2 regions of the Pantoea sp. CFCC18179 genome follow, and region 2 is predicted to be linked to the other one. Evidence: predicted binding sites of a transcription regulator. Region 2 holds the regulator's gene; the other holds the start of a gene.
The links. Region 2 encodes Fur, which represses iron uptake genes when iron is present. Its sites were predicted from a motif close to ATAATAATGAGAACNACTATCAA; they were not measured.

Region 1 (15,380 bases), on a different contig from region 2:
CATTACCGGTTTTTGCGTCATCATTGTTCCTGGCATTAAAAATGAAAAACGGTGCCTAAAGCACCGTTGCAATAAAGTTTCTTACGCGCCCGTTTTCCGGGTCGTCGAGGACTTGCTGGGTTGGACCGGCCGCCACGATCTTGCCGCTTTCCATAAACACAATGTTGTCGGCCACCTCGCGCGCGAAGCCGATTTCATGCGTGACCACCACCATGGTGATGCCAGAGTGCGCCAGCTGTTTGATCACCTGCAACACTTCACCGACCAGTTCCGGGTCGAGTGCTGAAGTCGGTTCATCAAACAACATCACACCGGGATCCATCGCTAGCGCGCGAGCAATCGCCACGCGCTGCTGCTGTCCTCCCGAGAGATTTTGTGGCCACTCATCTTCGCGACCCGATAATCCCACTTGCTTCAACAGCGACAGCGCTTTGCTGGTGGCTTGCTGGCGACTCTGCTTTTTAACCCGCATTGGCGCATCAACGATGTTTTGCAACACGGTACGATGCGGGAACAGGTTGAACTGCTGGAACACCATGCCGATTTCGGCACGCTGACGCGCCACATCCACGCTGCTTAATTCATGCAGCGCCTGACCTTTCTGCTTGTAGCCAATGATCTCGCCGCCAATGCGAATGGTGCCGCCATCCAGCTTTTCCAGATGGTTGATGCAACGCAACAGCGTCGATTTGCCGGAACCCGACGGTCCAAGGATCACCGTGACCGAACCGGCGGGAATATCCAGATTCACTTCATCGAGAATCGTCACGCCTGAGAAGCGTTTGGTGACTTTACGTAAGGCGATTGCTTCAGCCATTGCTCACGCTCCTTACGGCTTTCACGCCTGATAATCCCGGCAGCGATTTGAAGAAACTGCGCTTTTCACGACGCGTAACGCCACGGCCAAAATAGCGCTCAACGTAGAATTGGCCGACCGACAATACGGAAGTCATCAGCAGATACCACAAGGTTGCCACCAACAGCAGCGGAATCACTTCATAGGTGCGCTGATAAATAATCTGCGCCGAAAACAGCACGTCTTGCAGCGAGATCACCGACACCACCGCGGTGGTTTTCAGCTGACCAATAATTTCATTACCGGCAGGCGGCATGATGGCACGCATCGCTTGCGGCAACACGGTATGACGGAAAATCTGTGACGGGCGATAGCCCAGCGCGCGCGCCGCTTCCAATTGTCCGTTGCCGACACTTTGAATCCCGGCGCGCACAATTTCCGCTGCATAGGCAGATTGGTGCATCACTAATGCGATCACCGCCGCACTAAAAGGACTCACTAAGGCGTTGGATTGCGTGCTCCAGATTTCGCCGAGGCCGGGAATCGACAAGGCAATCGTCGGATAAAGTGCGGCGATGTTGTACCATAAGAATAGTTGCACCAGCATCGGCACGCCACGGAAGAACCAGGTATAGAACCAGCTCACGCCGACCAACACCGGATTCGACGAGAGACGCATCAGCGCCAGCACCGTTCCGAAAGCAAAGCCCAGCACCACAGATATTGCAGTCAGCTGCAACGTCATTAATACGCCTTGCAGGATTGATGCGCCGGTGAAGTTCTCCGCAATCACGCCCCATTCGAAGCGTGGATTGTTAATCATCGAATGCGCCATCGCCACCACGCACAACAGCACCACCAGCGCGCTGAACCAGCGTCCGTAGTAACGTTTGCCGACGATTTTCAAATCGTCGGTTGGGTGGTGAATATCACTCATTGAAAGATTTCCTGATTGCGTTTCGCTTCTTTAACTGCACCAAAACCGATACCCCAGTTATCAAGGATCTTTTTGTAGCTGCCATCTTTGATCAGCGAGTTCAGCGCAGCTTGCACCGCCGGTTCCAGCGCGGAATCTTTCGGGAAGGCGACAGAAACTGGCGCATCGTGCACAGTGATTTCGCCGCTCATGGTCAACGGTTTGATCACTTTCACCTGCCACAGCAAACCTTCGTATGGACCCAGGAACATCGGCACGCGACCGCTCACCACCGCTTGCACGCCAGCAGGACGATCCGGGAACACTGACACTTTGATCGGTTTGTTACCGGCAGCTTCACATGCTTTGCTGGCTTCTTCCAAACGCGTTACCTGCGTGGTGCCGGAACCCGCACCGACTTCTTTGCCACACACATCAGAAAGGTTTTTGAACGGCGCGATGTTGGCATCTTTGCGCGAGATAATGCCGAGCAAGCTGGCATCGTAGTAACCGACGAAGTCGATGATTTTGGCGCGCGTTGGCGTGGCGTTGATGTTAGACAGCGCGACGTCATAACGACCGGTTTTTAAGCCAGGAATGATGTTGTCGAAACCGCCGGTGTCGCGCCATTGAACCTGGATTCCCAGGCGCTCGCCCACGGCATTCATGATATCGATTTCACGTCCCGCCAGAGTTTTGTTGTCTTCTTTATAGAAGGTGGTTGGCGGCGTGTTGGGATTGGTTCCGGCCACGATGTAACCACGCTTGACCACATCCGCTGGCAGCAAACTTTTCAGCGCAGGATCGGCCTGCACGTGTAACGAGCTGTCGGTTGGCACGGATTGATCGGCGGCGAACGCGGTGTGGGCACTCAATGCGAGCGCTAAAAGAGTCATGCCTTTGGCGAGTTTCACTGGAACCTTTCTCCTGATTTATAAAAAATTTCCCGGCAGGGAAAAGGCGTTGAGGTAGCGATGGTTTTGTCTCCTGTCTCACCCGTTGGCGGCAGGAATTGTCATCCTCAAGACGTCCCAAAGACATTCTCTTTGAATGAGTGCAACGATCACAAATGCGAAAAAAACATATCTATTGCCGAAATTCGGCAATAGATATCAAAGCCATATCGGCAAGGGATTGCCGCGCCAGTAAAGACGCGGAATTAAGCGAGGATTTCAGATTTTGCCACTGAATCAATGGCCTGCTTTTGCCGTAGGAAACGCACAATTAGTTATGAGTCATCGCGGATTTGTCTAAGCGTTTGCGGATAGGCTCGAACTCTTTGGTGGCATTACGCGGAATGGTGTCAGGCAGATTTTGCTCCGCCGCCTGCCAGTAACGCCACGCCACTTTTTTATTGCCCAACTCGTAATCCATGCCGTCCCAACTGTCTTCGCGGAAACTGTAAAACGCCCAGTGCGCTTGCTGTTTGTCCAATACCTTCAGCACATCTTCAAGATATTGCGTGCAGCCTTTTAGGGTGCGTACACAACCAAATTCCCCCACCACCATTTGATGCTTGTCGATACCTTTTTCCGCTGCCCAGTTAAAGGGCAACGTTAAATAAGCGGCCACCCGCGCCGCATCCCAACGCTGCATCTGATGGGCATAAGGCACCATGCCGGGATAATTCCACGGTTTTTGCCGTTTAGCATTGGGCGCGCTGGTGGCTTCATAGGGTTCATACATATGCACGCTATAAAGAATGTGCGGATCGCTGAGCGCCTGCGGCCAATAGCTAAATGCATCGGCGGCGGCGTACCAGCCGCTATCTACCATAATTGGTGTTGCGGGATCGACTTCTCTAATCGCGGCAATAATCGTGCGATAAAAAGCAGATAAATCTCGCGCGCTGCCTTGATTACGCTGATACCAGGCTTGCATTAATTCAGGCGTCGCGTGTTCTGCCAGATCGCTATTTTTTTCCGGTGCCGGCTCATTAATGATGTTGTAGGCGGCGATGGCAGGATGATCTTTCAAGATGCTGGCCAAATCGTGCCAGTAGCGCGCGCTTTGTTGCCAATATTGTTTGTCTTGCCATAAGCGATCATCAAACTTGCCGCCGTTATTTTGCGACCAGCGCATTCCGGGCAACGATAAAGGAGTGATAACCACTTTGAGACCGGCGGCTTGAGCGTTATCCAGCACCTGCTTTAATGTGGCGACATCCTCCGCCACCAAACCTTGATAATGATCCGCACTGCCTAATAAGAAATCACGCTGCTGCTTCGGCCACTTATCCCATGATAATCGCACCCAACTCGCGCCGTAATCATGTAACGCTTTGAAATACGCTTCGTTGGGCGGCAAACGGTTAAAACTGTTGCCGCCATGCTGCGGTTGCTGCCAGAAATCCATCTTTTCGGCCGCATTTGTCGGCCCCGCCATGAGCAGGATGCTCAGCACAAATGTAAAGGTTTGTATGATATAGCGCACATTTTCTCCTTAATTTATTTTCCATCCGTATCACTGTTTTCAGCGATGGCGAGCAGCATAAAGCAAATAAAGATAATTACCGTGCGTAACCTTTATTTTTATCATTATGATTTAATTCAAAATATGTCACCCTTTCGCCATAAAACCGTCTCAATAATCTGCATTTCAACCGCGTTAGAATAACCCTACTTTCAGCACACCTTTCCATTATAAATCAGCACAATCATGGAGAGATTGTGGAGACGACCTTCGCCACTTATATACAATGATAATTGTTATCATTATCATGCGCATTTACTTACAATTGTTAACCTAACAGGGAGAAACCTTAAGTGAATGTAACTATGCGTGGCAAAAAGCGTCCAATAGCGCTTTTTTTAGCGGGAATGCTAACGTCGCCAGCCTTTGCTGCGGAAACCACTGAAAAACTGGCGGATGACGAATCGATGATTGTCACCGCCGAGCAGGAACTGAAGCAGCAACCAGGCGTATCGACCATCACAGCGGAAGACATCAAGAAAAATCCCCCTGTTAACGATCTCGCCGACATCATCCGTAAAATGCCCGGCGTGAACCTTACCGGCAACGGCGCCAGCGGCAGTCGTGGTAATAACCGTCAAATTGATATTCGTGGCATGGGCCCGGAAAACACCTTAGTGATGATCGATGGCGTGCCGGTTTCATCGCGAAATTCGGTGCGTTATAGCTGGCGCGGCGAGCGTGATTCTCGTGGCGATACCAACTGGGTGCCCGCGGAAATGGTTGAACGCATTGAAGTCATTCGTGGTCCAGCCGCGGCACGTTACGGTTCTGGCGCGGCTGGCGGCGTGGTAAACATCATCACCAAACGCCCGACTAACGACTGGCACGGATCGCTGTCGCTGTACACCAGCCAGCCGGAAAACAGCAAAGAAGGCGACACGCGCCGCGCCAACTTCAATCTCAGCGGTCCGCTGGCCGGCGATGCGCTCACCATGCGTATGTATGGCAACATTAACCGCACCGATGCCGACGCCTTTGATATCAACACCGCAGAAAACGGTTCTTATGCCGCTGGCCGTGAAGGCGTGCGCAATAAAGACATTAATACCGTGCTGTCGTGGAAAATCACCCCGCTGCAAATTGTCGATTTCTCCTACGGCTATAGCCGCCAAGGCAACATCTATGCCGGTGATACGCAAAACAGCAACAGCAACGCCAGCACCGACGGTTTAGTCGAATCGCTGTACGGCGATGAAACCAACCGCCTCTATCGCCAAACCTACGGCATCACTCACAACGGTATTTGGGATTGGGGCACCTCGAAGCTCAACTTCAACTACGAAAAAACCAATAATACTCGCTTACAGGAAGGCACTGCCGGTCGTACCGAAGGGATGATTAACAGCGAAACCTACGCTACCAGCCGCTTAGAAAGTTATCGTGCGGGCGGCGAAATCAACTTCCCGCTGCAATTGCTGGTCGATCAAACCGTCACGCTGGGCGCGGAGTGGAATCGCGATGAGTTGAACGATCCGGCTTCAATGCTATCGGCTAGCGCGACCGGCGTGAATTTGCCGGGCAGTTCGGGCGATCCGAGTGAACGCAGCAGCAAAAACAGCGCTAGCCTGAGTTCGCTCTATTTCGAGGACAACATCGCCGCCACCGACAGCACAGAAATCATTCCGGGCCTGCGCTTTGATTATCACGATGAGTTTGGTGCTAACTGGAGCCCAAGCCTGAATATCTCGCAAGGTTTGGGCGAATATTTCACTTTGAAGGCCGGTATCGCTCGCGCCTTCAAAGCGCCGAACTTGTATCAATCGACGCCAGGCTATTTGCTGACCACACGCGGCAACGGTTGCCCGATTGGCTTAACGCAATGTTATTTATTAGGGAATGACAATCTCGATCCTGAAGTCAGCGTCAATAAAGAAGTCGGATTGGAATTCACCCATACGGGCTATGTCGCGGGCATCACCTATTTCCGTAACGATTACAAAAACAAAATCGTTTCCGGCACCGATCCGATCTACACCAACGGCAGCTATAACGTGCTGCGCTGGGAAAATGGCGGCAAGGCGATTGTTGAAGGTTTAGAAGGCAATCTGACCATTCCTTTGATTACCGATACGCTGGAATGGCGATCCAACGCCACGTATATGTTCCGTTCGGAGAGCAAGAAAACCGGTAATCCGCTGTCAGTGATTCCAGAATTCACCATCAACTCGCAGTTGGAGTGGCAAGCCACGCAGGATCTGAGCGCTAACATCAACTGGACGCAATACGGTCGCCAGAAGCCGCGCCAAAATGCTGAAACCAATATCGATCAAACCAACATGACGTCGCGTGAAATCAGCCCGTATTCGGTGTTTGGTCTGAATGTGAATTACGACATCACAAAAAATCTGCGCGCTAATGCCGGTATCAATAACCTGTTTGATAAACGCATTTATCGCGAGAATTCCGGTGCTTCAACCTATAACGAGCCGGGTCGTGCCTATTATGCTGGCGTGACAATGTCGTTTTAATCTGATGTTTTGGCGCACTTCGGTGCGCCAGTTAATTAGTGAAAGAACTCAGCTAGCGCTTCAGCCAGCGTCTGCGGTTGCTCATCGGGGATGAAGTGGCCGCAGTGCGCGATCGTAATTCCGGTGACATCGTCAGCAAATTTGCGCAGCGGCTCCGCCATATCCGGAATCGAGCCTTGATCGGCGCTCACCGCCAGCAACGGCAGTTGCAGCTTGCTGAAATCTTTTTGCAATTGTTGATTCTGCCTGGCCGAATGCATGACATCACGATATGGCGCTAATCCTGCGCGCAACGCGCCGTTTTGTTGCAATAAGCGCAGATATTCCGCCATCTCTTCTTCGCCAAACACCATTGGACTGACCGCTTTGCGTTTAAGGAACCATTCGAGATATATCGCTTCGCGCCCTTCAATTAACGTTTCAGGCAAATCCGGCAATAAATGGAAGGCAAAATGCCAGGTTTTCCACGCTTTATCCGGCGTCGCAGGCAAAGCTTCCGGCAACGTGACGCCGGGAATACCCGCATCCAGCAGCGCCAGCTTCTTCACCTGATGGCGATATAACGTGGCATACGGCCAGGCAACCCACGCGCCGACATCGTGTGCGGCAAGATAATAGCGATCCAGCTTCAATTGCTGCATCAATCCTTGCACTTTCTCTGCCAGCGATATGGTGTCGTAGCCGCTGATCGGTTTGTCGGAGTCGCCCTGGCCGGGCAAATCGGGCGCGATGATAAAGTAGCGATCGGCCAACAACGCCATCACCTTGCGCCACGCAAACCAACTTTGCGGAAAACCGGCCAGCAGCAGTAAGGTTTCGCCGTTGCGATTACCGCCGCTGACATAATGCATACGCACGCCATCAACCGTGGCGTACTGATGGGTAAAACCTTCGAGCTGATCTACTGCTTGCGACCAACGTGGCGCGTCTTTCAAAGCTGATGCGGTCATTTTGTTCTCCAGTCATTTAGGAAATGATCACTTCCTAATTAAGTAAAATTTTTAATCGAGCAAGGTTAATACAGTGGCGATCAGAGAATCTTGCTGCGGCAGATTTTGCATTTTGCCTGCCACGCGCATGCCCAAAACCATGCAAAGCAACACGCCGCTTAACGGCTGAATATCATGGCGCGGGTTAATCGATCCGTCTTGCTGCCCTTGTTCGATTAACGCGACGATGGCATGCAGATTGCGCTGCAATGCGCGGCGCACCAACTCCGCCAACTCGCTATCCAGCACCTGCAATTCAATCGCGCTGCCGACCACTAAACAACCGCGCCGCCCTTCTACATCACTCGCCGATTCCAAATAAAAACGCAGCAGTTCAGCGATGCGCGCACGCGCGTCAGGTTGCTGCTCTAATCGCTGACGTAGCACCTCATTACGCAATGAGGTGTAACGCGCAAACACTTGCAAAAATAAGCCACGTTTATCACTGAAGGCTTTATAGATACTTCCCGCCGTCAATTCCATCGCCGCACTGAGATCGCTGATGGACGCGCCGTGATAACCTTTTTCCCGGAACACCAGCATGGCACGATCCAAGGCAATGTCGGTATCAAACTGGCGTGGACGTCCACGCTCACGCGTTACATTGAGTGGTTGCGCCATAACAGCACCATTAAGGAAATGATCGATTCCTAAATGATAGCCGCGAATTGCGGGGAAAGGCAACGCTATAAATGATCTGATTTGTTATGCTGCTGACAAATTTTTGTTAACTATTGTGGAACCTATGAGAACAGCGGATTTGTTGCGACTGCTAATATTGGCAGCGATTTGGGGTGCCAGTTTTCTGTTTATGCGCATTGCGGTGCCCGCGTTAGGTGCGGTGAATACTGCATTTTTGCGCGTATTTTGCGGCATGTTGGGCTTGTTGATCATCATGGCGATCATGCGTATTCCGCGCCGTTTTGATGGCAAGTTAGGCTGGGCCATGTTGCTCGGCGTCATCAATTCCGCCATTCCATTTCTGATGTATTGCCTGGCCGCACGCGTTTTGCCGGCGGGTTATTCAGCCATCCTCAATGCTACCACGCCATTAATGGGCGTGATTATTGGTGCAGCCTTCTTCGACGATAAATTAACGGTGAACAAAGTGCTTGGCATGATCGCTGGATTCAGCGGCATTATCGTCATCAGCACCACCGGTGAAGCGCACTTTTCCAGCACCTTGATCTTGGGAATTTTGGCCTGTTTAGTCGCCACCGCCTGTTACGGTGTGGCGGGTTTTCTGACCAAACGCTGGATTGGCGCACGCGGCGGGCTGGATGCCACCAAAGTAGCCTTCGGTAGCCAGCTTGGTGCATCGGTGTTCTTGCTGCCATTCTTTGCCTTCAGCGCACCGCAAACACTCGCTGCAAACTGGCAAATTCCCGAAGTGTGGGTGTGCATTTTGGCGATTGGATTTATTTGCACCGCGCTGGCCTACATTCTTTACTTCCGCCTGCTGGCCGATATCGGCCCACTGCGCACCTTAACCGTCACTTTTATGATCCCGCCGTTCGGCATTTTATGGGGCTGGTTAGTGCTGGATGAGCAAATTAACCAGGGATTTATTAGCGGTTCATTATTGATCGTCTGCGCTGTTTGGTTGGTAACCAGCAAAGGATTGGGTAAAACTGCGGTAATAAATAATCAGACCAATAAATAATCGCTCGCGCTGCGCTTGTGATTAATTGGAAGCTAACTAACCTTAATCTTGCAGCATGGGCATGGCGTTGAAGCAATTATTTCCGCCATGCAGTAACAACTCACAAGAGGATGTTTTATGGCTGAGCATAGAGGCGGTTCCGGTAATTTCGCTGACGATAAAAAGAAAGCGTCTGAAGCCGGTAAAAAAGGCGGACAAAGTAGCGGCGGGAGCTTTAAAGACAATCCCGAAAAAGCATCTGAAGCCGGTAAGAAAGGCGGTAAAAAGTAACTGCATCAATGGCTTTGATTGTATGAGCCGCCAGGGCAAGGATGCCCACTCAACATCCCTTCATTCCATCCCATCCTCTCCTATTAATTACTGACATTAACTAAATTTTATTGCTTAAATTTCGTTACCGCTTCGTCTTAATAAAACGCTTTGTAGGTTTTCAACGTGACAATTATCACATTTATGCCAGGCTTAAATTAATCACTTTCATCACAAGGAGAAATTTATGACTGCACCAACCAACAATAAAAGCTTAATTATTGAAGAATATCCGGTACCGCCTTTTAAACAACAAACACAACCGATACCGGGTTTAGCCAGCAAAATGGAACCGCGTCCCGATCACGGTGAAACCAGCTATCAGGGCAGCGGCAAATTGACCGGACGTAAAGCGCTGATCACCGGCGGTGATTCTGGGATTGGTCGCGCCGTAGCCATCGCTTACGCACGTGAAGGTGCTGATGTGGCAATTAACTATCTGCCAGAAGAGGAATCTGATGCCGCTGAGGTGGTGCAATTAATCGAGGCCGAAGGTCGTAAAGCGGTGGCGATTCCGGGCGATATTCGTTCTGAATCCTTCTGCAAACAGCTGGTGCATCAAGCCGCTGAGCGATTAGGCGGGCTGGATATTCTGGTTAACAACGCAGGACGCCAGCAGTTCAATGAATCGATTCGCACCCTTTCGACCGAAGATTTTGACGCTACTTTTAAAACCAACGTTTACGCGATGTTTTGGATCACCAAAGCGGCGCTGGATTATCTGCCAGCGGGTTCATCGATCATCAACACTTCTTCCGTGCAGGCATATAAACCCAGCGAGATTTTGCTGGACTATGCGCAGACCAAAGCAGCGATTGTTGCTTTCACCAAGTCGCTGGCGAAACAGTTGGGTAAAGAGAAGATTCGCGTCAATGCGGTAGCGCCCGGCCCCTATTGGACCGCATTGCAGGTAAGTGGCGGACAACCGCAGGAGAAAGTACAGCATTTTGGCGAGGATGCGCCGTTAGGACGTCCGGGACAACCGGCTGAAATCGCCTCGTTGTATGTGACGTTCGCGCAGTTGGATAACAGCTTCACTTCTGGTCAGGTTTGGTGTTCTGACGGCGGTACAGGAACGTTATGATTTTCCAGGTGCGCAATAATGCGCACCCTACAATTTACTTGTACATAAGTGAGTAGACGACGCTGCTGTTAACTAAGCCTGGCGTGGTTGCGCCTTCGGCGTAATATTGCACGGCGTAAACCAGAGCCGTACTGCCTTTAATCAGCACAAATCTGGTATTGCTTACCTGGTTTTGATTACCCACCTGAATGGGTGCGCTATTGTTTGGAACATCCAGTAATTGCAAGCTGACATTAGTAGCGCCGGTGAGGTTGGTGTTTTTTAAACGGCCTGTCAAAGCATTAACTGTCTGACCCGCCTCGAAAAATGCTGCAACGGCGCCTAATGAGCCCGCGCAGTTACTCAGCGTCATGCCAAATCGTTGCTGACCTGCTGTTTGACCAGAGCTTTGCAACAAACTGGTTTGTACAGTAGGCAATACTATTGTCGCATCAGGACCTTGGCCACCGATGTTGATGTCACAAGTATTTTGCGTCAGCTCACCGTTAAACGTTACTGTTCCGGTTGATGCGGCCTGTGATGTCGCGCTCAACAGTAGTGCTAAAGCTGAAGCAGCGAACAACGATTGAGTCGATTTACGCACCGAATGTCTTCCATATTGTTTATGTAATGTGGGAACGAATCGGTTCCCATCTGATCACATGAATAATATGTCGCGTTGTGAATCACGAATATCGGAGCGGCGGCGCACAGTTGTAGGCGTTTTGATCGCTTTTTGTCATCCTTGCGCGGGAAGTTTGTAGTCCTTATTCCCCTGCCAATCTTGCAGGAAATACCTCGCGCAACCATTCGATAAACACACGCAATCGCTGCGTGAGATGACGATTCTGTGGATACACCACGTGAAACGGATAGTGAGCCGGTCGCCACGCCGCTAGGATTTCCACTAACTTACCCGCCTGCAAATCCGCTTTCGCCGCGTAGCGAAAGGTTTGAATAATGCCTAATCCCGCCACTGCCGCCGCCAGATGCGCATTGCTTTCATTCACGCCAATGCGATGATCGGTCTTAATTTCCAATTTGTCCTCGCCGCTGGCAAAACGAAACGGGAACGCCCTGCCGCTTTGCGGTGCCAGATAGCTCACCAACCGATGACCGTTTTTCAATTCTTGCGGATAAGCCGGAATGCCGTAGGTTTTAAAATAGCTCGGCGCTGCGCAGGTAATCATCTCGGCATCGCCCAAATGGCGCGCCACCAGCGAGGAATCACTGAGCGGGCCGCCGCGAATCACGCAATCCACGTTGTCACTGATCAGATCCACCGCACGATCTGAAACGCCCAAATCGAGACGGATATCGGGATAATGGGCGATGAAATCGGGCAGCGCCGGAATCAGCACATCACGCGCCGTCGATCCGCCGATATCAATGCGCAGATAGCCGCTCGGCTTGCCGCTCTGCGCGTTGAAAGAGTGATCGATATCTTCCAAATCGCGCACGATGCGCAGCGCTTTTTCGTAATAGTCGCGCCCTTCCGGTGTCACCGTCACGCGTCGCGTGGTGCGTTGCAGCAAGCGAATGCCAAGATGCGCTTCCAATTCCTGCACCAATTTGCTGAGTGTGGCATTGGGCATATCGAGCGAATCCGCGGCACGCGTGAAGTTGCCCGCTTCTACCACGCGCGCAAAGACGCGAATCGCCATTAATTGATCCATTACATTATCCACACACAGAAATAGTCCTTTCGATTTTACACCATTTATTCACAAATGCCGCAGCGCTACATTGCTTGCCATGCACTGCAACGCAGTGATTAAAACCTCAACCATCATTGGAGAAGCAAACATGAACGCATTGAACGGTAAAATCGCATTAGTCACTGGCGGCACCAGCGGCATTGGTTTGGCATCGGCACAAGAGTTGGCGGCGCAAGGCGCGCGGGTATTTATCACCGGTCGTCGTCAGGCCGAATTGGATGCGGCGGTCGCCAGCATTGGCTCACAGGCCAGCGGCATTCGCGCCGATGCTTCAAAACTCAGCGATCTTGATACGGTGTATGCCGAAATCGCCAAACAGGCGGGACGTTTGGATATCCTGTTCGCCAACGCTGGCGGCGGTGACATGCTGCCGCTTGGCGCTATCACCGAAGAACATTTCGACCGTATCTTCGGCACCAACGTACGTGGCGTGTTGTTCACGGTGCAAAAAGCGCTGCCATTGCTCAGCGATAAAGCCTCGGTAATCCTCACCTCGTCAACTACGTCGATTCAAGGCACCGCCGGATTCAGCGTCTATAGCGCCAGTAAAGCCGCGGTGCGCAACTTCGCACGTTCCTGGGCGTTGGATGTGAAAGAGCGCGGCATTCGCGTCAATGTGGTCAGCCCCGGTCCGGTGCGCACGCCAGGTTTGGGTGAGTTGGTCAGCGAAGATCAACGTCAGGGATTGTTTGATGCATTAGCCGCGCAAGTACCGCTGGGTCGTCTTGGCGAGCCGGGAGAGATTGGTAAAGTGGTGGCGTTTTTGGCATCAGATGCATCCAGCTTTATCAACGCCACGGAATTGTTTGTCGATGGCGGCATGGCGCAAGTGTGATGTGAAAAGGCGATTTTACGGGCAGGTTCCCGTAGGGTCGCCATTTATGGTGACCGCATTATTACCCTGCACTCGGATCGGCTTCGACATACAAATAACCAATTCCCAACACCTGCTGTGCGCGATCCAACTGACCGAAGTGCACATTGGTGCCTTTGCTTTTCAACGCATCTCGCGGATCGAAAGGATTGAAATCAATCTGGCGCACGATGGCCTGCAACCAGTTTTCGCCAAAAGTACAACTGCGGCCATACAACCAAATCTGATTGATATTCAAGGTATTGAGGAAGTTGTACAAACTCAAGCCAATCGCTTCAGCCGATCGCTCGGCCCACGCGATAATCCAGGGTTCACCGGTTTGCCATGCCGCCAACAGCTGTTTGCTGCTCACCAGCGGCACGTCGAGTAATTGCTGCTGCGCCGCCTGTTTCAACGCGCTAAGAGATGCCACGGTTTCGAGACATCCCTGGCGGCCACAGCTGCATCGCACGCCGTTAGGCTCAATAATGGTGTGCCCAATTTGCCCGCTGCCATATAAATTACCGCGAAAGATCTCGCCATTAATCACAAAAGAGGAGCCGATGCCGTAATCAACGTTGATCACGCAGAACTCGCTCAACGCATTACGGCTCAACCACTTCTCGGCCAACGCCAGCATCACGCAATCATTATCGACGCGTACCTCAACGCCGAGCTTCTCTTCCAATAAAAACTTCAGTTGCAGCGGTGTTTTCCACGCGGCTTGCGGCATATGTTGTGACACGCCGGTCACCGGATCGACCTGGCCGTGTACCGCCAGCGCCAGATTGATACGCCGCTTCGGCCACAGTTTGCAGGTTTGTCGCCACACAATCTCAATCTCATCGAGCAATGCCTGTGGCGTCTGCGCCTTGATGCCGATTTGCTGATAACTGCCCTGCGCCACCAACTGCGCATCGGCCAGTTGCAGTTCAATGCTGGTCGGCTTGATGCACAAACACAGCGTCCACGTGCCATCCGACGGCAACTGGAAACTGCCGTTGCTGTTGCCGCGCGCGCTCATCAACGCAGCGGAATGTTGCAGTTTTCCCTCGTCTAACAACGCCTGCAAAATTTTACTCGCCGCCGGAATGGTTAATCCGCTGAGCTGTGCCAAGTGCGATTTGCTTAGCTGTTTATGTCGCCACATCAGCGCCATAAACAGCGCTTTGTTGTATTGGCGCACCTGAACGTTGTTCATGCCAACCGGTTTCATTTTCTCTCCTGCATCACTTTTCACCTCAGTTTACTAAACAGTGTTTACTAACTTCTGTGATGCTCTCGCCATCCTGTGCACGGTCATTGCTCTAGAGTTCGTCCTCATCAAATAACAATAACCCTCATCACCTCGAAGAGAACTTACAATGACAACATCACCTGCAAAACATCCGTGGCTGATCCGCCTCGGCATTCCACCGGCGCTGGCTTGGGGCTACGTCGCTGTGCTGTTATTCATGATTGGCGATGGCGTGGAATCCAACTATCTCGCGCCCTATTTGCATCAAAACGGTTTCTCACTGAATATCGCCGCTGCGGTCATCGCCTTTTATGGCGTCACCGTGACGCTCGGTTCGTGGCTGGCGGGTTCGCTTTCTACGTTGATTGGTCCACGCAAAGTGATGCTGGCGGGCGGCCTGATTTGGATCGTGTTTGAAATATTGTTTCTCGCCATTGCGCTGCCCTCGCACAGCGTGTTGCTGCTGGCGTTGACTTACGGTTTGCGCGGCATTGCTTACCCGATGTTTGCCTATGCTTTTTTGGTGTGGATTCAAGCGGCAGCTCCCGCCGATATGCGCGGATCTGCCACCGGCTGGTTCTGGCTGGCGTTTACCGGCGGATTACCGACGTTGGGTTCGTTGGTGGCAATCTTCTCCATCCAGCTGATTGGCGAATACGCCACCTTCTGGCTGTCGTTAGGTTTGGTGGCGTTGGGATTGCTGGTGATGTTGATTGCGCTGAAAGAGCGCAGCGGCTATCAATCGCTGCTGGACGATCAACATCGCCAACAAGGTGTTGCGCGCACGCTGATGGGCGGCATCGATATCCTGTGGCGTGAACCGCGCATCGCCGCAGCGGCAGTGGTACGCATCATCAACACCACGCCGTACTTTGGCTTCTTCATCTTCCTGC
Region 2 (15,380 bases):
CCATCCTCTTCCAGCGGTAGCCACGGCAGCTCTTTTTGCAGAAATGCGGTGAACATGCCGGTGCCGGCTTTACGATTGTCATTGGTTTTAGGCTGATAAACGCGCACACGTTCCAGGCCGCAGCTAGGCGATTTGGCACACAGAATATAACCGCACAGATGATGCAGCGATTTGACGCGCTCGGCTGACCAGCGCTGCATTTCATCGGTGACTTCTTCACCGCCGTCTTTGCTGAAACAGAGGTGGATGTTGTCATCGCCCTCTTTCACCAGGCGTAGAGCTGGGCGCGGCGTGGGCAAACCAATTGCCATTTCCGGGCACACCGGTTCGAAGCGCACATATGGCACGAGTTCGTCTGTGGCGAAGGAAAAACGTTTGTGGCCGCCATCGAATCGGACATTATCCCCGAGCAGGCAAGCGCTGATACCGACAGGAATTTTCTCGCTCATACTTGTACAACCTCAAAAATCTTGTAGAGGTTTTAAGTGTAGCTGAAATGAGAGGGGATAACAGCGGGGCCAAAGCGAGAAGCAATAAAAAACCCAGCGCTTCATGGGAAGTAGCCGGGTTTTTTATTGCTGCAAAGCGATTACCAGTGAATGCCAGCCGTGGCTTCTGACTGCGCTAACCAAACTGGTTTAGTGCTGGTTTTGCACCATACGCGATGCAGATAACTGTAAAAACGTGCGCGATCCTGGCGGAATAACATCACTGGCAGCGCCAGCAAACCGATTAATACCACCAGCACACGGCGCAGCACGATTTTATAGAGTGGATATGCCTGATACATCTTTTGCCTCCCTCGTGGTAAATATTGCGTTGAAATGTGATCTACCGCAGATATTACGCCTGGCTGTGTAATTTTACTACTCATCCGACCACTAATTTTGCGCTTTTTTTCACCTTTTTGTGCACTGATGAAAGTTAGTTACATAAATGTAAATTCTAAGATCTCGTTAGGTTAAAAACATCATCGCGGACGGCGCGACGCTTTATTGCTAAAGTGGTGCGTTGACTTTTTTGCCGCTGGAGGCAGCGTGACCACCATCTTGATTGTTGAAGATGAAAAAGAGATCCGCCGTTTCGTGCGCCTGGCGCTGGAAAGCGAAGGTCTGAAAATTGTTGAAGCGGAACAGTTGCAGCGCGGCCTGATTGAAGCCGCCACGCGAAAGCCGGATTTGGTGATCCTCGATCTCGGTTTGCCGGACGGTGATGGCAATGATTTTATTCGCGAAGTGCGCCAATGGAGCAGCATGCCGGTGATTGTGCTGTCAGCGCGCAGCGATGAGCAGGATAAGATTGATGCGCTGGATGCCGGTGCGGATGATTATCTCACCAAGCCGTTTGGCATTGGTGAATTGCTGGCGCGCGTGCGTGTGGCGCTGCGTCGTCATCAACGTGAGCAGCCAGAACCGATCGTGAAGTTTGGCGAAGTGAGTGTGGATTTAGCGGCGCGACGTGTGCTGCGTAATGAACAAGAAGTGCATCTGACACCGACCGAATTTCGCTTGCTGAGTTTGCTGCTGAATAATGCAGGAAAAGTGCTGACGCAACGTCAGTTACTTAATCAGGTTTGGGGACCGAACGCGGTCGAACACAGCCATTATTTGCGCATCTACATGGGGCATTTGCGGCAGAAACTGGAAGCGAATCCCACTCAGCCCAGCCATTTGCTGACAGAAACCGGCATTGGCTATCGTTTTATGCCATAAAAAAAGGCCGCTAAGCGGCCTTTTCTGTTCGCAGTGCGATTAGGCGTTTTTCAGCACTTCACTAACAATCTCAACCGCTTCTTTCTCGATCTGCTGACGATGTTCAGCGCCGAGGAAACTTTCACAGTAGATTTTGTAAGCGTCTTCAGTGCCTGAAGGACGCGCAGCAAACCAGCCGTTTTCCGTCATCACTTTCAAACCACCGATTGACGCGCCATTGCCCGGCGCAGCGGTCAGACGTGCGGTAATCGGATCGCCCGCCAGCGTGTCAGCACTGACCATCTCTGGCGACAGCTTCGACAGCGCGGCTTTCTGCGCGGACGTTGCTGGTGCTTGCAGACGGTTGTAGCTTGGCGCGCCGAAGCGCTCGGCCAATTCGTCGTAATGCTGCTGAGGATTCTTGCCAGTCACCGCAGTGATCTCCGCCGCTAGCAGGCACAGAATGATGCCGTCTTTATCGGTTGACCAGGCTGAGCCATCGAAACGCAGGAAGGATGCGCCCGCGCTCTCTTCGCCGCCGAAGCCAAAGCTGCCATCGAACAAGCCATCAACAAACCATTTGAAGCCAACCGGCACTTCCACCAGCTTGCGACCAATGTCATTAACTACGCGGTCGATCATGGCGCTGGATACCAGCGTTTTACCGACGGCAACGTCTTTGCCCCACTGAGGGCGATGCTGGAACAGGTAGTTGATCGCGACAGCCAGATAGTGGTTCGGATTCATCAAACCGGCTGGCGTAACAATGCCGTGGCGGTCGTAATCAGGATCGTTACCGAATGCCAGATCGAATTTGTCTTTATAGGCCAGCAAACCGGCCATCGCGCATTCCGATGAGCAGTCCATACGCACCACACCATCTTTATCCAGATGCATGAAGCGGAAAGTCTGATCGATGGCATCGTTAACGATGGTCAGATCCAGTTTGTAGTGTTTAGCGATGCGCTGCCAGTAAGCGATACCTGAACCGCCTAATGGATCGACGCCAATTTTCAGGCCAGCTTTCTGAATCGCCGGGAAGTCAATCACCTGCGCCAGACCTTCAATGTACGGCTGAATAAGATCCTGCTCCACGATGTGGCCGCTCGCCCATGCTTGATCGAGCGGCAGACGTTTCACGTCTTTCAGCTCGCCTTTGATCAGTTGGTTAGCGCGATCTTCTACCACTTTGGTCACGTTGGTATCTGCTGGACCACCGTTTGGCGGATTGTATTTAATCCCGCCATCTTCCGGTGGGTTGTGCGAAGGCGTGATCACGATGCCGTCCGCCTGCGCGCCACCGCGTTTGTTGTGCTCAAGAATGGCGTTTGAGATTGCAGGCGTTGGCGTGTAACCGTTGTCCTGCTGCACAATCACATCAACACCGTTCGCCGCCAATACTTCCAGCACTGACAGAATCGCCGGTTCAGACAGCGCGTGCGTGTCTTTACCAACGTAGCACGGGCCGGTGATGCCATTCTTTTTGCGCTCTTCAGCAATCGCCTGCGCAATCGCCAAAATGTGCTGTTCGTTGAAGCTTTGGCGTCCCGCGCTGCCGCGGTGGCCTGAAGTGCCAAATTTCACCGCATGATCCGCATTGGCCACATCGGGCTTCAGGACGTAATACTGCGAGGTTAATTGTGCAACGTTAATCAAATCGCTCTGCTGAGCAGGCTGCCCAGCACGGGGGTGATTGGCCATTGGCGCTTCTCCCTGACGCTTCAGTTAAATGGTGCCGCGAACTTTCTCTGTCAGTTCCTGAGGGAACTGCATAGCCAACATGATGTGTTCCACCATGCTGCATTTGCGACCTGTATTGGTATTGGTGATCACCCAGTACGGCGTGCCGGGAACATGCTTCGGCTTGGTATGGGTGCCATTTTGCAGCAGCGTATGCTCATCACCCGCAAAGTAAACGCGGGTGCGGCCCTGCAACGAGGCAGTGGCTTCAGCAAATGCTGCTGGATCAAGACGATAGAGCGTTGACAATACCAGCATGAAGCGGTTAACCGCCTTATTCTGCTCGGCATATTCATCGGAAAGCAGCAGTTCACGCACCGCACGCACGCGATCCTGAGGACGCGCTTCACGGCTGGCAGGTTGTGCTTCTTTCACTGATGCACCCACGGCAGGCGCAGCTGGTGCGCTTTGACCGGCGGTGAACTTCAACATGCGGCGCAAAATATCAGAGGCGCTTTCACCAATGTGCTGCGTGTGGCTGGCAATATAACGGTAGAGTTCTTCGTCAACTTCAATCGTTTTCATCTTTTTCCGTACGATTCTGGCAAATGACAGAACCACGCATTAATGCAACGGCTTTAGCAAAATTCAGCTGTGCAAAACGTGAGCGGGCTCTAACATAAGGATTATAAAGTTAAATCCGTGGCAGCCGATAGCGTTGGCAACGTTTCCGGGCAAAAGTCGGAATATGCCCTAATGCCCACCGGCCTGACTGCTGGACAGGTGAATCCATGATAACCTAAGCCAAGGTCACAACCGTAAGAACTTTAGCCATGATTTTGAACGCCCGTCTGCAAACTGAACAATCTCCCGCAAATGCCACGCCGATTCTGTTAATTCATGGCCTTTTCGGCAGCCTTGATAACCTTGGCGTGCTGGCACGCGGTGTGCGCGATGCACGCCCGACGTTGCAAGTTGATGTTCGCAACCACGGTTTATCTGAACGTAGTGAAGTGATGAATTACGCCGCCATGGCGCAAGATATCGTTGAGACGCTGGATGCGCACAATATTGAGCGTGCTGGCGTGATCGGCCATTCGATGGGCGGCAAGATCGCCATGGCGCTCAGCGCGATTGCCCCGCAACGCATTGAAAAAATGGTAATGATCGATATCGCACCCGTCGATTATCAAACCCGTCGCCACGATGAAATTTTTGCCGCCATTCGCGCAGTGAGCGCGGCGGGCGTAACGCGTCGCAGTGAAGCCGCTGAAGTGATGCGCCAGCATATTGCTGAAGAAGGTGTAATCCAGTTCATCCTGAAATCGTTCGCCGATGGCGAATGGCGCTTCAATGTACCGGTGTTATGGGACAACTACAGCACCATTTCAGGCTGGCAAGAGGTCCCGGCCTGGCCGCATCCGGCGTTGTTTATTCGCGGTGGCGATTCGCCGTATCTGGATAATCAGCATCGCGACGCCCTGCTTCGCCAGTTCCCGCAAGCGCACGCACATGTGATCAGCGGCGCGGGACATTGGGTGCACGCCGAGAAACCTGATGCGGTTTTGCGCGCGGTTCGACGTTTTTTTAACCTGTAAAAGCAAAAGCTTGCTGTCTATGCTTTAGGGTTGGCGTCAGGGAAGGCGCTGGAGTATGATGTCGCGCTAAAAATTTGCCGCGGATATTTTCGCCGCGGTCGGGCCGATAATGTTTTAATCGCGCAGCGCCTTTCCGCCGTTCGCGCCCACTCAGTTTTACAAACCATGGCAAAAGAACAAACAGACCGTACAACGCTTGATCTCTTCGCAGACGAGCGGCGTCCTGGTCGCCCGAAAACCAGCCCGCTGACGCGCGATGAACAATTGCGTATCAACAAACGTAATCAGCTCAAGCGCGATAAAGTGCGTGGGCTGCGTCGTGTCGAGCTGAAAATGTCCAGCGAGGCGGTTGATGCGCTGAGCACGCTGGCCGACCAGCAAAACATCAGCCGCAGCGAATTGATTGAACAAATGCTGCTGGCGCAGCTCAAACTGTCGTAACGCGCGCAGACCGCACGCAGGAACAAATGTCGTGGCTTTACAAGTTCCGCGCTTTTTCCCGGTCTGCTATTATTCGCATATCTGTGCAGTCAATTGACTGACTTCCACACTCAGGATTTAAGAGGCTACCTAACTCATGGCAATCGTAGGCATTTTCTTCGGCAGCGATACCGGCAACACTGAAAACATTGCAAAAATGATCCAGAAACAACTGGGTAAAGATGTCGCCGAAGTGCATGACATTGCTAAGAGCGCCAAAGAAGATCTCGATGCCTTCGATATCCTGCTGCTGGGCATTCCAACCTGGTATTACGGCGAAGCGCAGTGCGATTGGGATGATTTCTTCCCGACGCTGGAAGAGATCGACTTCAACGGCAAATTGGTTGCGCTGTTTGGCTGTGGCGATCAGGAAGATTACGCCGAGTACTTCTGTGATGCGATGGGCACCATTCGCGACATCATTGAGCCAAACGGCGCGGTGATCGTCGGTCACTGGCCAACCGAAGGCTATCATTTCGAAGCGTCGAAAGGTTTGGCGGATGACAAACACTTCCTCGGCCTGGCGATTGACGAAGATCGTCAGCCAGAGTTGACCAACGACCGTGTTGAGAAGTGGGTGAAGCAAATCTTTGACGAATTGCAATTGAAAGAGATTATCGAAGCCTAATTCCCTTCTCTTCCCGATGTGGGCGCTGACTCACATCGGGCAACGGAATTTCCTATAAAAATAATAGCTACGGTTTTTTAACTTTTCCCCGCAAATCTGTAGAATACCCGCAATGGTCATCCGCTTATTCCTCTGGCAGTAGAATGAGGCTGAGTGAAATGGAATCCAAAAACCAAACGTCTTGAAGACGTTAGAGACATTATCCTTACCGCTAATGGTGATTAAGGACGTTGCCTTGGTTTTCATTTCACTGCTTGAGTTCTATAATGAGACGCAAATGAGAATGCGCGTTGACCTAAACATTCAAGGCCCCTGCGCCGTAAGTGACTAGCAAAGTAACAGGACAATATCCGCATGACTGACAACAACTCCGCATTGAAGAAGGCTGGCCTGAAAGTCACTCTCCCCAGACTGAAAATTCTGGAAGTGCTTCAGGGACCCGGACCCGAGTCCCATCACGTCAGTGCGGAAGATTTGTATAAACGCCTGATCGATATGGGCGAAGAGATTGGCCTGGCAACGGTATATCGCGTTCTTAACCAGTTTGACGACGCGGGCATCGTAACCCGTCATAACTTCGAAGGCGGTAAATCCGTATTTGAACTGACTCAGCAGCATCATCACGATCACCTGATTTGCCTGGATTGTGGCAAGGTTATCGAATTCAGCGATGAATCAATCGAAACGCGTCAGCGTGAAATTGCCACTCGCCACGGTATCAAGCTCAGCAACCACAGCCTGTACTTGTATGGTCACTGTGCTCTGGGAGACTGCCGCGAAGACGATACGCTCCACGATAAATAATCGAGTGTGCTATGCAGTATAAAAAAACCGGCGCTTAAGCCGGTTTTTTTACGTCTGAATTAGGCAACGAAGGTTTCTTGCAGATAGCGCCAACGCGGAATCGGCGTGCTGCAATCCAGCACCGCCAATGAGATGCGAGTTTGATTGACGCCATTCATCATCTGCAATTCACGATACTGAATTGTCACTTCCTGGCTTTGCTGCGAAATGATGGCATGCTCGCTGGTGGCAATGCGCATCCCTTCGCGTTGACCATGCAACTGGCGAAACAGCGTTTCCATTTCATGGATGTCCATCTGTTTGCCTTGCGGCGTCACCATTTTAAATTCGGGATGAAAGTGCGATAAAAACAGATCAATGCTGTCATCGCTACCTTCTGCCTGGTTAAAAATACGTTCGATAAGCTGATGTAAAACCACCACGCTGTGTTTGGCTTCCAGAGCGAGACTTGTCATTTTTCTTCCTTCGATAACCCGCGGAGCAACGTCTGAGAGCGCATAGCCTACCTGAAAAAAAGTTTTTCACACTGGCAAATGGATTAATTTTGCTAAAGTCAGAATAGTCGCAAGAAAGGCAATTAGCACATTATTAGCGAATCAGCATAAATGGTTGTTTGAGGCCAAATGCAGGCAATAAAAAAGGGCGATTGCTCGCCCTTTCGTTATCTTATGGTGCTAGAAACAAAAACAATTAATCGCCGATTTTTGCCCAGGTATCACGCAGGCCAACGGTACGGTTGAATACCAATTTGGATGGCTGCGAGTAGACGCTGTCAGAACAGAAATAGCCTTCGCGTTCAAACTGATACGCTGCCATTGGCGCAGCTTCACGCAAACCTGGCTCAACGAAGCCCTGCTTGATTTCCAGTGAAGCTGGGTTGATGGTGGTGAGGAAGTCCTCCGCCGCTCCAGGATTTGGCACGCTGAACAGACGATCGTACAGGCGGAATTCTGCTGGCAGTGCATGAATAGCGGAAACCCAATGGATCACACCTTTCACTTTGCGGCCATCCGCCGGATCCTTGCTCAAGGTATCCACATCACAGGTGCAGTAAATGCAGGTGATGTTGCCTTCTTCATCCTTCGCCACTCGCTCGGCACGAATCACGTAGGCATTACGTAGACGCACTTCTTTACCCAGCACCAAACGTTTGTATTGTTTGTTGGCTTCTTCACGGAAGTCAGCGCGATCAATCCACACTTCACGGCTGAATGGCACTTCACGCGTGCCCATCTCCGGATTGCTTGGGTGATTCGGCATGGTGAGGATCTCTTCGTGACCCGCTGGCAGGTTTTCAATCACCACCTTCAACGGATCCATTACCGCCATGGCGCGCGGCGCGTTCTCATTGAGATCGTCACGAATGCATGATTCCAAAGACGCCATCTCAACGATATTGTCCTGCTTGGTCACACCAATGCGGCGGCAGAATTCACGGATTGAAGCCGCGCTGTAACCACGACGGCGCAGACCGGAAACAGTCAGCATGCGTGGATCGTCCCAACCTTCAACAACCTTCTCGCTCACCAACTGCGTCAGTTTACGCTTAGACATCACCGCGTATTCCAGATTCAGGCGCGAGAATTCGTACTGGCGCGGATGCACTGGAATAGTGATGTTATCCAACACCCAATCGTACAGGCGACGGTTGTCCTGGAATTCCAAGGTGCACAGTGAATGCGTAATGCCTTCAATCGCATCCGAAATGCAGTGGGTGAAATCGTACATCGGATAGATGCACCATTTGCTGCCCGTCTGATGATGATCGGCAAACTTAATGCGATACAGCACCGGATCGCGCATCACGATAAAGCTGGAAGCCATGTCGATTTTGGCACGCAAGCAGGCTTTACCTTCTTCGAAGCCGCCATCGCGCATCTTCTGGAACAGCGCTAAGTTCTCTTCCACGCTGCGATCGCGATACGGGCTATTTTTGCCCGGTGCAGTCAACGAACCGCGATATTCACGGATTTCGTCAGCAGACAGTTCATCAACGTAAGCCAATCCTTTGTTGATCAGCTCAACCGCATAGTTGAACAGTTGATCGAAATAGTCTGAGGAGTAACGAATGTTGCCGCTCCACTCAAAGCCCAGCCATTGCACGTCACGCTTGATGGATTCGACAAACTCCAGATCTTCTTTCACTGGGTTGGTATCGTCGAAACGCAGATTGCACTGGCCTTGGTAGTCTTGCGCAATACCAAAGTTCAGGCAGATAGATTTCGCATGGCCAATATGCAGGTAACCATTGGGCTCAGGCGGGAAACGGGTATGCACACTGTTGTGCTTACCGCTCGCCAAATCTTCGTCGATGATCTGACGAATAAAGTTCGTTGGGCGGGCTTCAGCCTCACTCATCTCAAAATCCTCAAAAACTATAACGGGTGATTTGTACCACGAAGTAACGGAGTATGATCCACAAAGCGCAGGAGGGAAACAACCGTTTGTTGGTCGTTTTAAAACAAAAAAGGCAGGAATTGCTTCCTGCCTTCTGGGTCAATCACAAGGACTTAGCCTTTAACCTCATACAACGGGGTTTGACCTGCCACTACTGAACCGCTGGCCAGTAAATTCAGACCGGCGAAATCATCGCTGTTGCTAACCACAACCGGGCTGATCATTGAGCGCGCATTAGCGTTGAGGAAATCCAAATCCATTTCCAGGATTGGCTGACCTGCGGTTACGACTGCGCCCTCTTCTACCAGACGCGTGAAGCCTTTACCTTCCAGCGCCACGGTATCCAGACCCATGTGAACCACGATCTCGACACCATTTTCTGCTTCGAGGCAGAAAGCATGGTTAGTGTTGAAGATTTTCACCACGGTACCGGCAGTTGGTGCCACCACGATTTTATCGGTTGGCTTGATGGCTAAACCATCGCCGACCGCTTTGCTGGCAAAAGCTTCATCAGGCACATTTTCCAGCGCTACCACTTCACCGGTGACCGGAGCCAACAATGTTGCGATAACGGCTTTTTCGCTATTCAGCACTGCCTGTGGTTTTGCTGCTACCGGAGCTACGGCTGGCGCTGCTGCCGAGGCGGCAACTGGGCCTTTGCTCAGAACCGTTTTCATTGCAGTAGCAATGCTTTCAGCCTGAGTACCGACGATCACCTGCACACTTTGCTTGTTCAGACGAATCACACCTGAAGCGCCTAGGCGTTTGGCAACACCTTCATTGACCAGCGCAGAGTCATTTACATTCAAACGCAGACGAGTGATACAAGCATCGATGTGAGTCAGGTTGTCTGAACCACCGATCGCAGCGATGTAACGACGTGCCAGCGATTCAGTTTGGCTTTCGCCATTGCCGCTGTTATCAACATTAACGTCATAACCGTCAGTTTCATCGCCCGCAGAGAGTTCGCGACCCGGTGTCATCAGGTTGAATTTTTTGATGGTGAAACGGAACACCACATAATAGATAACGAAGAACACTAAACCTTGTGGGATCAGCATCCACCAATGCACTGCCAGCGGGTTACGCGTTGACAGCACCATATCCACCAAACCGGCGCTGAAGCCGAAGCCCGCAATCCACTGCATGCTTGCCGCGATGAACACGGACAGACCGGTTAACGCAGCGTGAATCACATACAGCACCGGCGCCACGAACATGAAGGAGAATTCCAGCGGTTCAGTAATACCGGTAAAGAAGGCAGCAAAGGCCGCAGCCAACATAATACCGCCCACTTTGGCGCGGTTTTCTGGACGCGCACAGTGGTAGATTGCCAGCGCAGCGCCAGGCAGACCAAACATCATGATTGGGAAGAAGCCAGCCTGATAACGACCGGTGATACCCGGGATACCAGAACCATCAGCGATAGACTGCGCACCGCCAAGGAATTTAGGAATATCATTGATGCCCGCTACGTCGAACCAGAATACCGAGTTCAACGCGTGATGCAGACCAACCGGGATCAGCAAGCGGTTAAAGAAGGCATACACGCCTGCGCCGACAGAACCCAGCTTCTGAATGTGTTCACCGAAGTTAACCAGGCCACCAAAGATGATCGGCCAGATATACATCAAGATGAACGCCACCAGGATCATCAGGAAGGAGACCAGAATCGGCACCAAACGGCGGCCGCTGAAGAACGACAGCGCTTTTGGCAGCTCAACGTGACTGAAGCGGTTATACACTTCTGCGGAGAGAATACCGACCAGAATACCCACGAACTGGTTATTGATTTTTCCGAACGCGGCAGGCACTTGCTCAACCGGCATTTTCTGAATCATCGCAACCGCAGCCGGTGAACACAGTGTGGTCACCACCAGGAAGCCGACGAAGCCGGTTAATGCAGCAGCACCGTCTTTATCTTTTGACATACCGTAAGCCACACCAATGGCAAACAGCACGGACATATTTTCGATGATCGCCGAGCCCGATTTGATTAACAGTGCTGCCAGCGCATTACCTGCACCCCAGCTATCTGGATCAATCCAATACCCGACACCCATCAAGATTGCCGCTGCCGGCAGAGTCGCTACCGGCACCATCAGTGCGCGGCCGACCTTTTGCAGATATCCTAAAATACTCACCTTATTCTCCCCCTATGAGACTGGCGTTTTGCCGTGGCGCGAGTTGATTTTATTATCCCGTCGCCCGGTACCTTGATGACACTTTTCACCACGATGCGCAGTGTAAAGACAAATTAATTCGCCTCGCAAATTAAAACCACTACAACTGTGACTTTAATCACCAAAATGGTGGTTTGGGAATGCGAAATGCTAGCCAGCACCACAAACTTATTTTATGATGAAAAATATCGAGTCGCACTTTTCCCGGATGGCTAAGCTTAAACGCATTACGCTTAAGGGCAGAAAACCGCAACTCCACATTTCCAATCTTAATTGAGGTGAAGACATGAGACTGATCCCTTTAGCCACAACTACCCAAGTGGGTAAATGGGCTGCACGCCATATTGTTAACCGCATTAACGCGTTTAAGCCTAGCGCAGAACGTCCTTTCGTGCTGGGTCTGCCAACCGGTGGCACGCCACTGGAAGCTTACAAGCACCTGATTGACATGCACAAAGCGGGCCAGGTTAGTTTCAAGCATGTTGTCACCTTCAACATGGATGAGTATGTTGGCCTGCCGAAAGAGCATCCGGAAAGCTATCACAGCTTCATGTACCGTAACTTCTTCGATCACGTTGATATTCAAGAGCAAAACATCAATCTTCTGAATGGCAATGCCGAAGATATTGACGCAGAATGTCGTCAATACGAAGAGAAGATGCGCGCCTATGGAAAAATTAACCTGTTCATGGGTGGCGTAGGCAACGATGGTCATATCGCCTTCAACGAACCAGCTTCTTCACTCTCATCCCGTACCCGCATCAAAACCCTGACGCACGATACGCGCATCGCCAACTCACGCTTCTTTAATGGCGATGTTGATCAGGTGCCGAAATATGCGCTGACCGTTGGCGTGGGCACCCTGCTGGATGCGGAAGAAGTGATGATTTTGGTGACAGGTCATTTGAAAGCGCAGGCGCTGCAAGCGGCGGTTGAAGGTAACGTGAATCACATGTGGACCATTAGCTGCCTGCAATTGCATGCAAAATCCGTTGTGGTGTGTGATGAGCCAGCCACCATGGAACTGAAAGTGAAAACCGTGAAATATTTCCGCGAAATGGAAGCGGAAAATATGAAGGGTGTGTAACAACACGTTGTAGAAAACCTGCTGCTAGTTAGGCAGCAGGCTTAGCCGGGAGAGAAAAACGATGTACGCATTAGTTAACGGCCGGATTTTTACCGGTCATGAAATTCTGGACAATCATGCTGTCGTCATTGCAAATGGCCTGATTGAGCGCGTGTGTCCGCGTGATAGCCTGGACGCGGCAATCGCACAGCAGGATGTAGCTGGTGCGTTTATCGCTCCTGGTTTTATCGATTTACAGCTCAACGGCTGCGGTGGCGTGCAATTTAATGACGACATCAATGCAATCAGCGTTGAAACCCTCGAAATCATGCAACGCGCCAACGAAAAATCGGGCTGCACCAGCTATTTACCGACGCTGATCACCAGCACCGATGAACTGATGAAGCGCGCGGTAGAAACCATGCGCGCCTACCTGGCGAAGCATCAGAATCAGGCATTGGGCCTGCATCTTGAAGGTCCATGGCTGAACAAGGCGAAAAAAGGCACGCACAATCCGGAATTGATTCGTCTGCCAGACGCTGAACTGGTGGATTTCCTGTGCGCCAACGCCGATGTCATCACCAAAATCACCTTAGCGCCGGAAAATGCAGGCAGCGAGGTGATTCGCAAACTACGTGACGCGGGAATCATCGTTTCCGCAGGCCATTCAAATGCCACTTATGAAGAAGCGAAAATCGGTTTCAGTGCCGGTGTAAGTTTCGCAACGCACCTCTATAACGCCATGCCGACCTTTGCCGGTCGTGAGCCAGGCCTGATCGGTGCGCTGTTTGATTCGCCTGATGTATACTGCGGCATCATTGCAGATGGTTTACATGTCCATTACGCTAATGTGCGCAATGCAAAACGCATCAAAGGCGACAAACTGGTGTTAGTGACGGATGCCACAGCACCGGCAGGCGCGTCGATTGATCAATTCATTTTTGCAGGCAAAACAATATACTATCGCGATGGCCTGTGCGTTGACGAAAACGGTACCCTCAGTGGTTCTGCATTGACCATGATTGAAGCGGTGCAGAACAGCGTTGAACACTGTGGTATCGCTCTGGATGAAGCGCTGCGTATGGCGACGCTGTATCCCGCGCAGGCGATGGGTGTGGAGAAACAGTTAGGATCGATTGAAGCAGGAAAAATCGCCAACCTGACTGTCTTTACCCGCGATTATCAAATCACTAAGACGTTAGTCAATGGAGACAACGTCCTCAGCGAGTAAGTATTGAATGACCACTGGCGGCCAGTCTCAAATAGGAAATGTCGATCTTGTCAAACAACTCAACAGTGCAGCCGTCTATCGGCTGATAGATCAACAAGGGCCGATATCGCGCATTCAAATCGCTGAACACAGCCAGCTTGCGCCCGCCAGTGTCACCAAAATTACCCGCCAACTGATTGAGCGCGGCCTGATTAAAGAGGTGGAACAACAAGCTTCCACCGGCGGGCGCCGCGCCATCTCCATCATTACCGAAACGCGTCATTTCCATACCATTGGCGTGCGCTTAGGGCGTAACGACGCCACACTAACGCTGTTTGATTTGAGCGGAAAGTCGCTGGCACAGGAAGATTATCCGCTGCCAGAGCGCACCCAGGAAACGCTGGAAAACGCCCTGTTCAATGCCATCAGCGCTTTTATGGCGGCGCATCAGCGTAAAATTCATGAGCTGATTGCCATCGCGGTGATTCTGCCAGGGTTAGTCGATCCGATTAACGGCATTATTCGCTATATGCCGCACATTGCGGTGAGCCATTGGCCGTTAGTTTCCAGCCTGAAAAAACGCTTTAACGTCACCAGTTTTGTCGGTCATGACATCCGCAGCCTGGCGTTGGCTGAGCACTACTTCGGTGCAAGTCGCGACTGCGCAGACTCCATTCTGGTGCGTTTACATCGCGGTACCGGCGCGGGCATCATCGCTAATGGACACATTTTCCTCGGCAGCAATGGCAACGTTGGCGAGATCGGTCACATTCAGGTCGATCCGTTAGGCGAGCGCTGTCATTGCGGTAATTTCGGTTGCCTTGAAACCATTGCCGCCAACGGTGCAATTGAAAACCGCGTACGCCATCTGCTCAATCAAGGCTATCCAAGCAGCTTAACGTTGAATGATTGCCTGATGCCGCAGATCTGCCGCGCAGCCAATCATGGCGATGCGTTGGCCTGTGAAGTGATCGAATATGTTGGTCGCTATTTGGGTAAGGCGATTGCCATTGCTATTAACCTCTTCAACCCGCAAAAAGTGGTGTTGGCCGGTGAAATCACCGAGGCTGACAAAGTGCTGTTCCCTGCGATTGAAGGTTGCATTAATACCCAAGCGCTCAATGCCTTCCGTAAGAATCTGCCCGTGGTGCGTTCTGAGCTTGATCATCGTTCGGCGATTGGCGCTTTCGCCCTGGCAAAACGCGCAATGCTGAATGGCATTTTGCTGCAACATCTGCTGGAAGAGTAACCACCAGCCTGCTGTTTAGCAGGCCCGACTGGATGCAATCTATGACGATTAAAAGCGTAATTTGTGACATCGACGGCGTGTTGATGCACGACAATACCGCCGTTCCCGGCGCGAACGAATTTTTGCAGCGCATCCTGGCGAAAGATATGCCGTTGGTGGTGTTGACCAACTATCCTTCGCAAACCGCGTTAGATCTGGCTAACCGCTTTGCCAACGCCGGTGTTGATGTGCCAGATTCGGTGTTTTACACCTCGGCGATGGCCACCGCCGATTTCCTGCGTCGTCAGGAAGGCAAAAAGGCTTATGTGATTGGCGAAGGCGCATTGATTCACGAACTGTACAAAGCCGGCTTCACTATCACTGACGTCAATCCTGACTTTGTTATCGTCGGTGA

Region 1: ACPUC7_RS09410 (TonB-dependent siderophore receptor) is a predicted target of Fur. The motif match lies at 4,411-4,433, and genes of this name have one in related genera.

Annotation. Positions count from the first base shown of each region.
Region 1 is NZ_JBNBPM010000003.1:383,184-398,563, reverse strand. It holds gene ACPUC7_RS09435 (molybdopterin-dependent oxidoreductase) at 1-21, opposite strand, end outside; gene ACPUC7_RS09430 (amino acid ABC transporter ATP-binding protein) at 56-817, opposite strand; gene ACPUC7_RS09425 (amino acid ABC transporter permease) at 810-1,733, opposite strand; gene ACPUC7_RS09420 (ABC transporter substrate-binding protein) at 1,730-2,626, opposite strand; gene ACPUC7_RS09415 (glycoside hydrolase family 5 protein) at 2,937-4,145, opposite strand; gene ACPUC7_RS09410 (TonB-dependent siderophore receptor) at 4,490-6,655, shown strand; gene ACPUC7_RS09405 (alpha/beta fold hydrolase) at 6,691-7,605, opposite strand; gene ACPUC7_RS09400 (TetR/AcrR family transcriptional regulator) at 7,657-8,265, opposite strand; gene ACPUC7_RS09395 (DMT family transporter) at 8,390-9,307, shown strand; gene ACPUC7_RS09390 (KGG domain-containing protein) at 9,425-9,577, shown strand; gene ACPUC7_RS09385 (SDR family oxidoreductase) at 9,804-10,700, shown strand; gene ACPUC7_RS09380 (fimbrial protein) at 10,735-11,283, opposite strand; gene ACPUC7_RS09375 (LysR family transcriptional regulator) at 11,447-12,355, opposite strand; gene ACPUC7_RS09370 (SDR family NAD(P)-dependent oxidoreductase) at 12,486-13,232, shown strand; gene ACPUC7_RS09365 (ROK family protein) at 13,294-14,466, opposite strand; gene ACPUC7_RS09360 (MFS transporter) at 14,615-15,380, shown strand, end outside.
Region 2 is NZ_JBNBPM010000005.1:139,734-155,113, forward strand. It holds gene ACPUC7_RS11950 (YbgA family protein) at 1-449, opposite strand, end outside; gene ACPUC7_RS11955 (YbfA family protein) at 590-790, opposite strand; gene kdpE (two-component system response regulator KdpE) at 1,038-1,712, shown strand; gene pgm (phosphoglucomutase (alpha-D-glucose-1,6-bisphosphate-dependent)) at 1,752-3,392, opposite strand; gene seqA (replication initiation negative regulator SeqA) at 3,417-3,956, opposite strand; gene ybfF (esterase) at 4,205-4,969, shown strand; gene ybfE (LexA regulated protein) at 5,135-5,410, shown strand; gene fldA (flavodoxin FldA) at 5,547-6,077, shown strand; gene fur (ferric iron uptake transcriptional regulator) at 6,432-6,881, shown strand; gene ACPUC7_RS11995 (hypothetical protein) at 6,941-7,336, opposite strand; gene glnS (glutamine--tRNA ligase) at 7,572-9,239, opposite strand; gene nagE (N-acetylglucosamine-specific PTS transporter subunit IIBC) at 9,392-11,416, opposite strand; gene nagB (glucosamine-6-phosphate deaminase) at 11,748-12,548, shown strand; gene nagA (N-acetylglucosamine-6-phosphate deacetylase) at 12,610-13,758, shown strand; gene nagC (DNA-binding transcriptional regulator NagC) at 13,766-14,986, shown strand; gene ACPUC7_RS12025 (HAD-IIA family hydrolase) at 15,028-15,380, shown strand, end outside.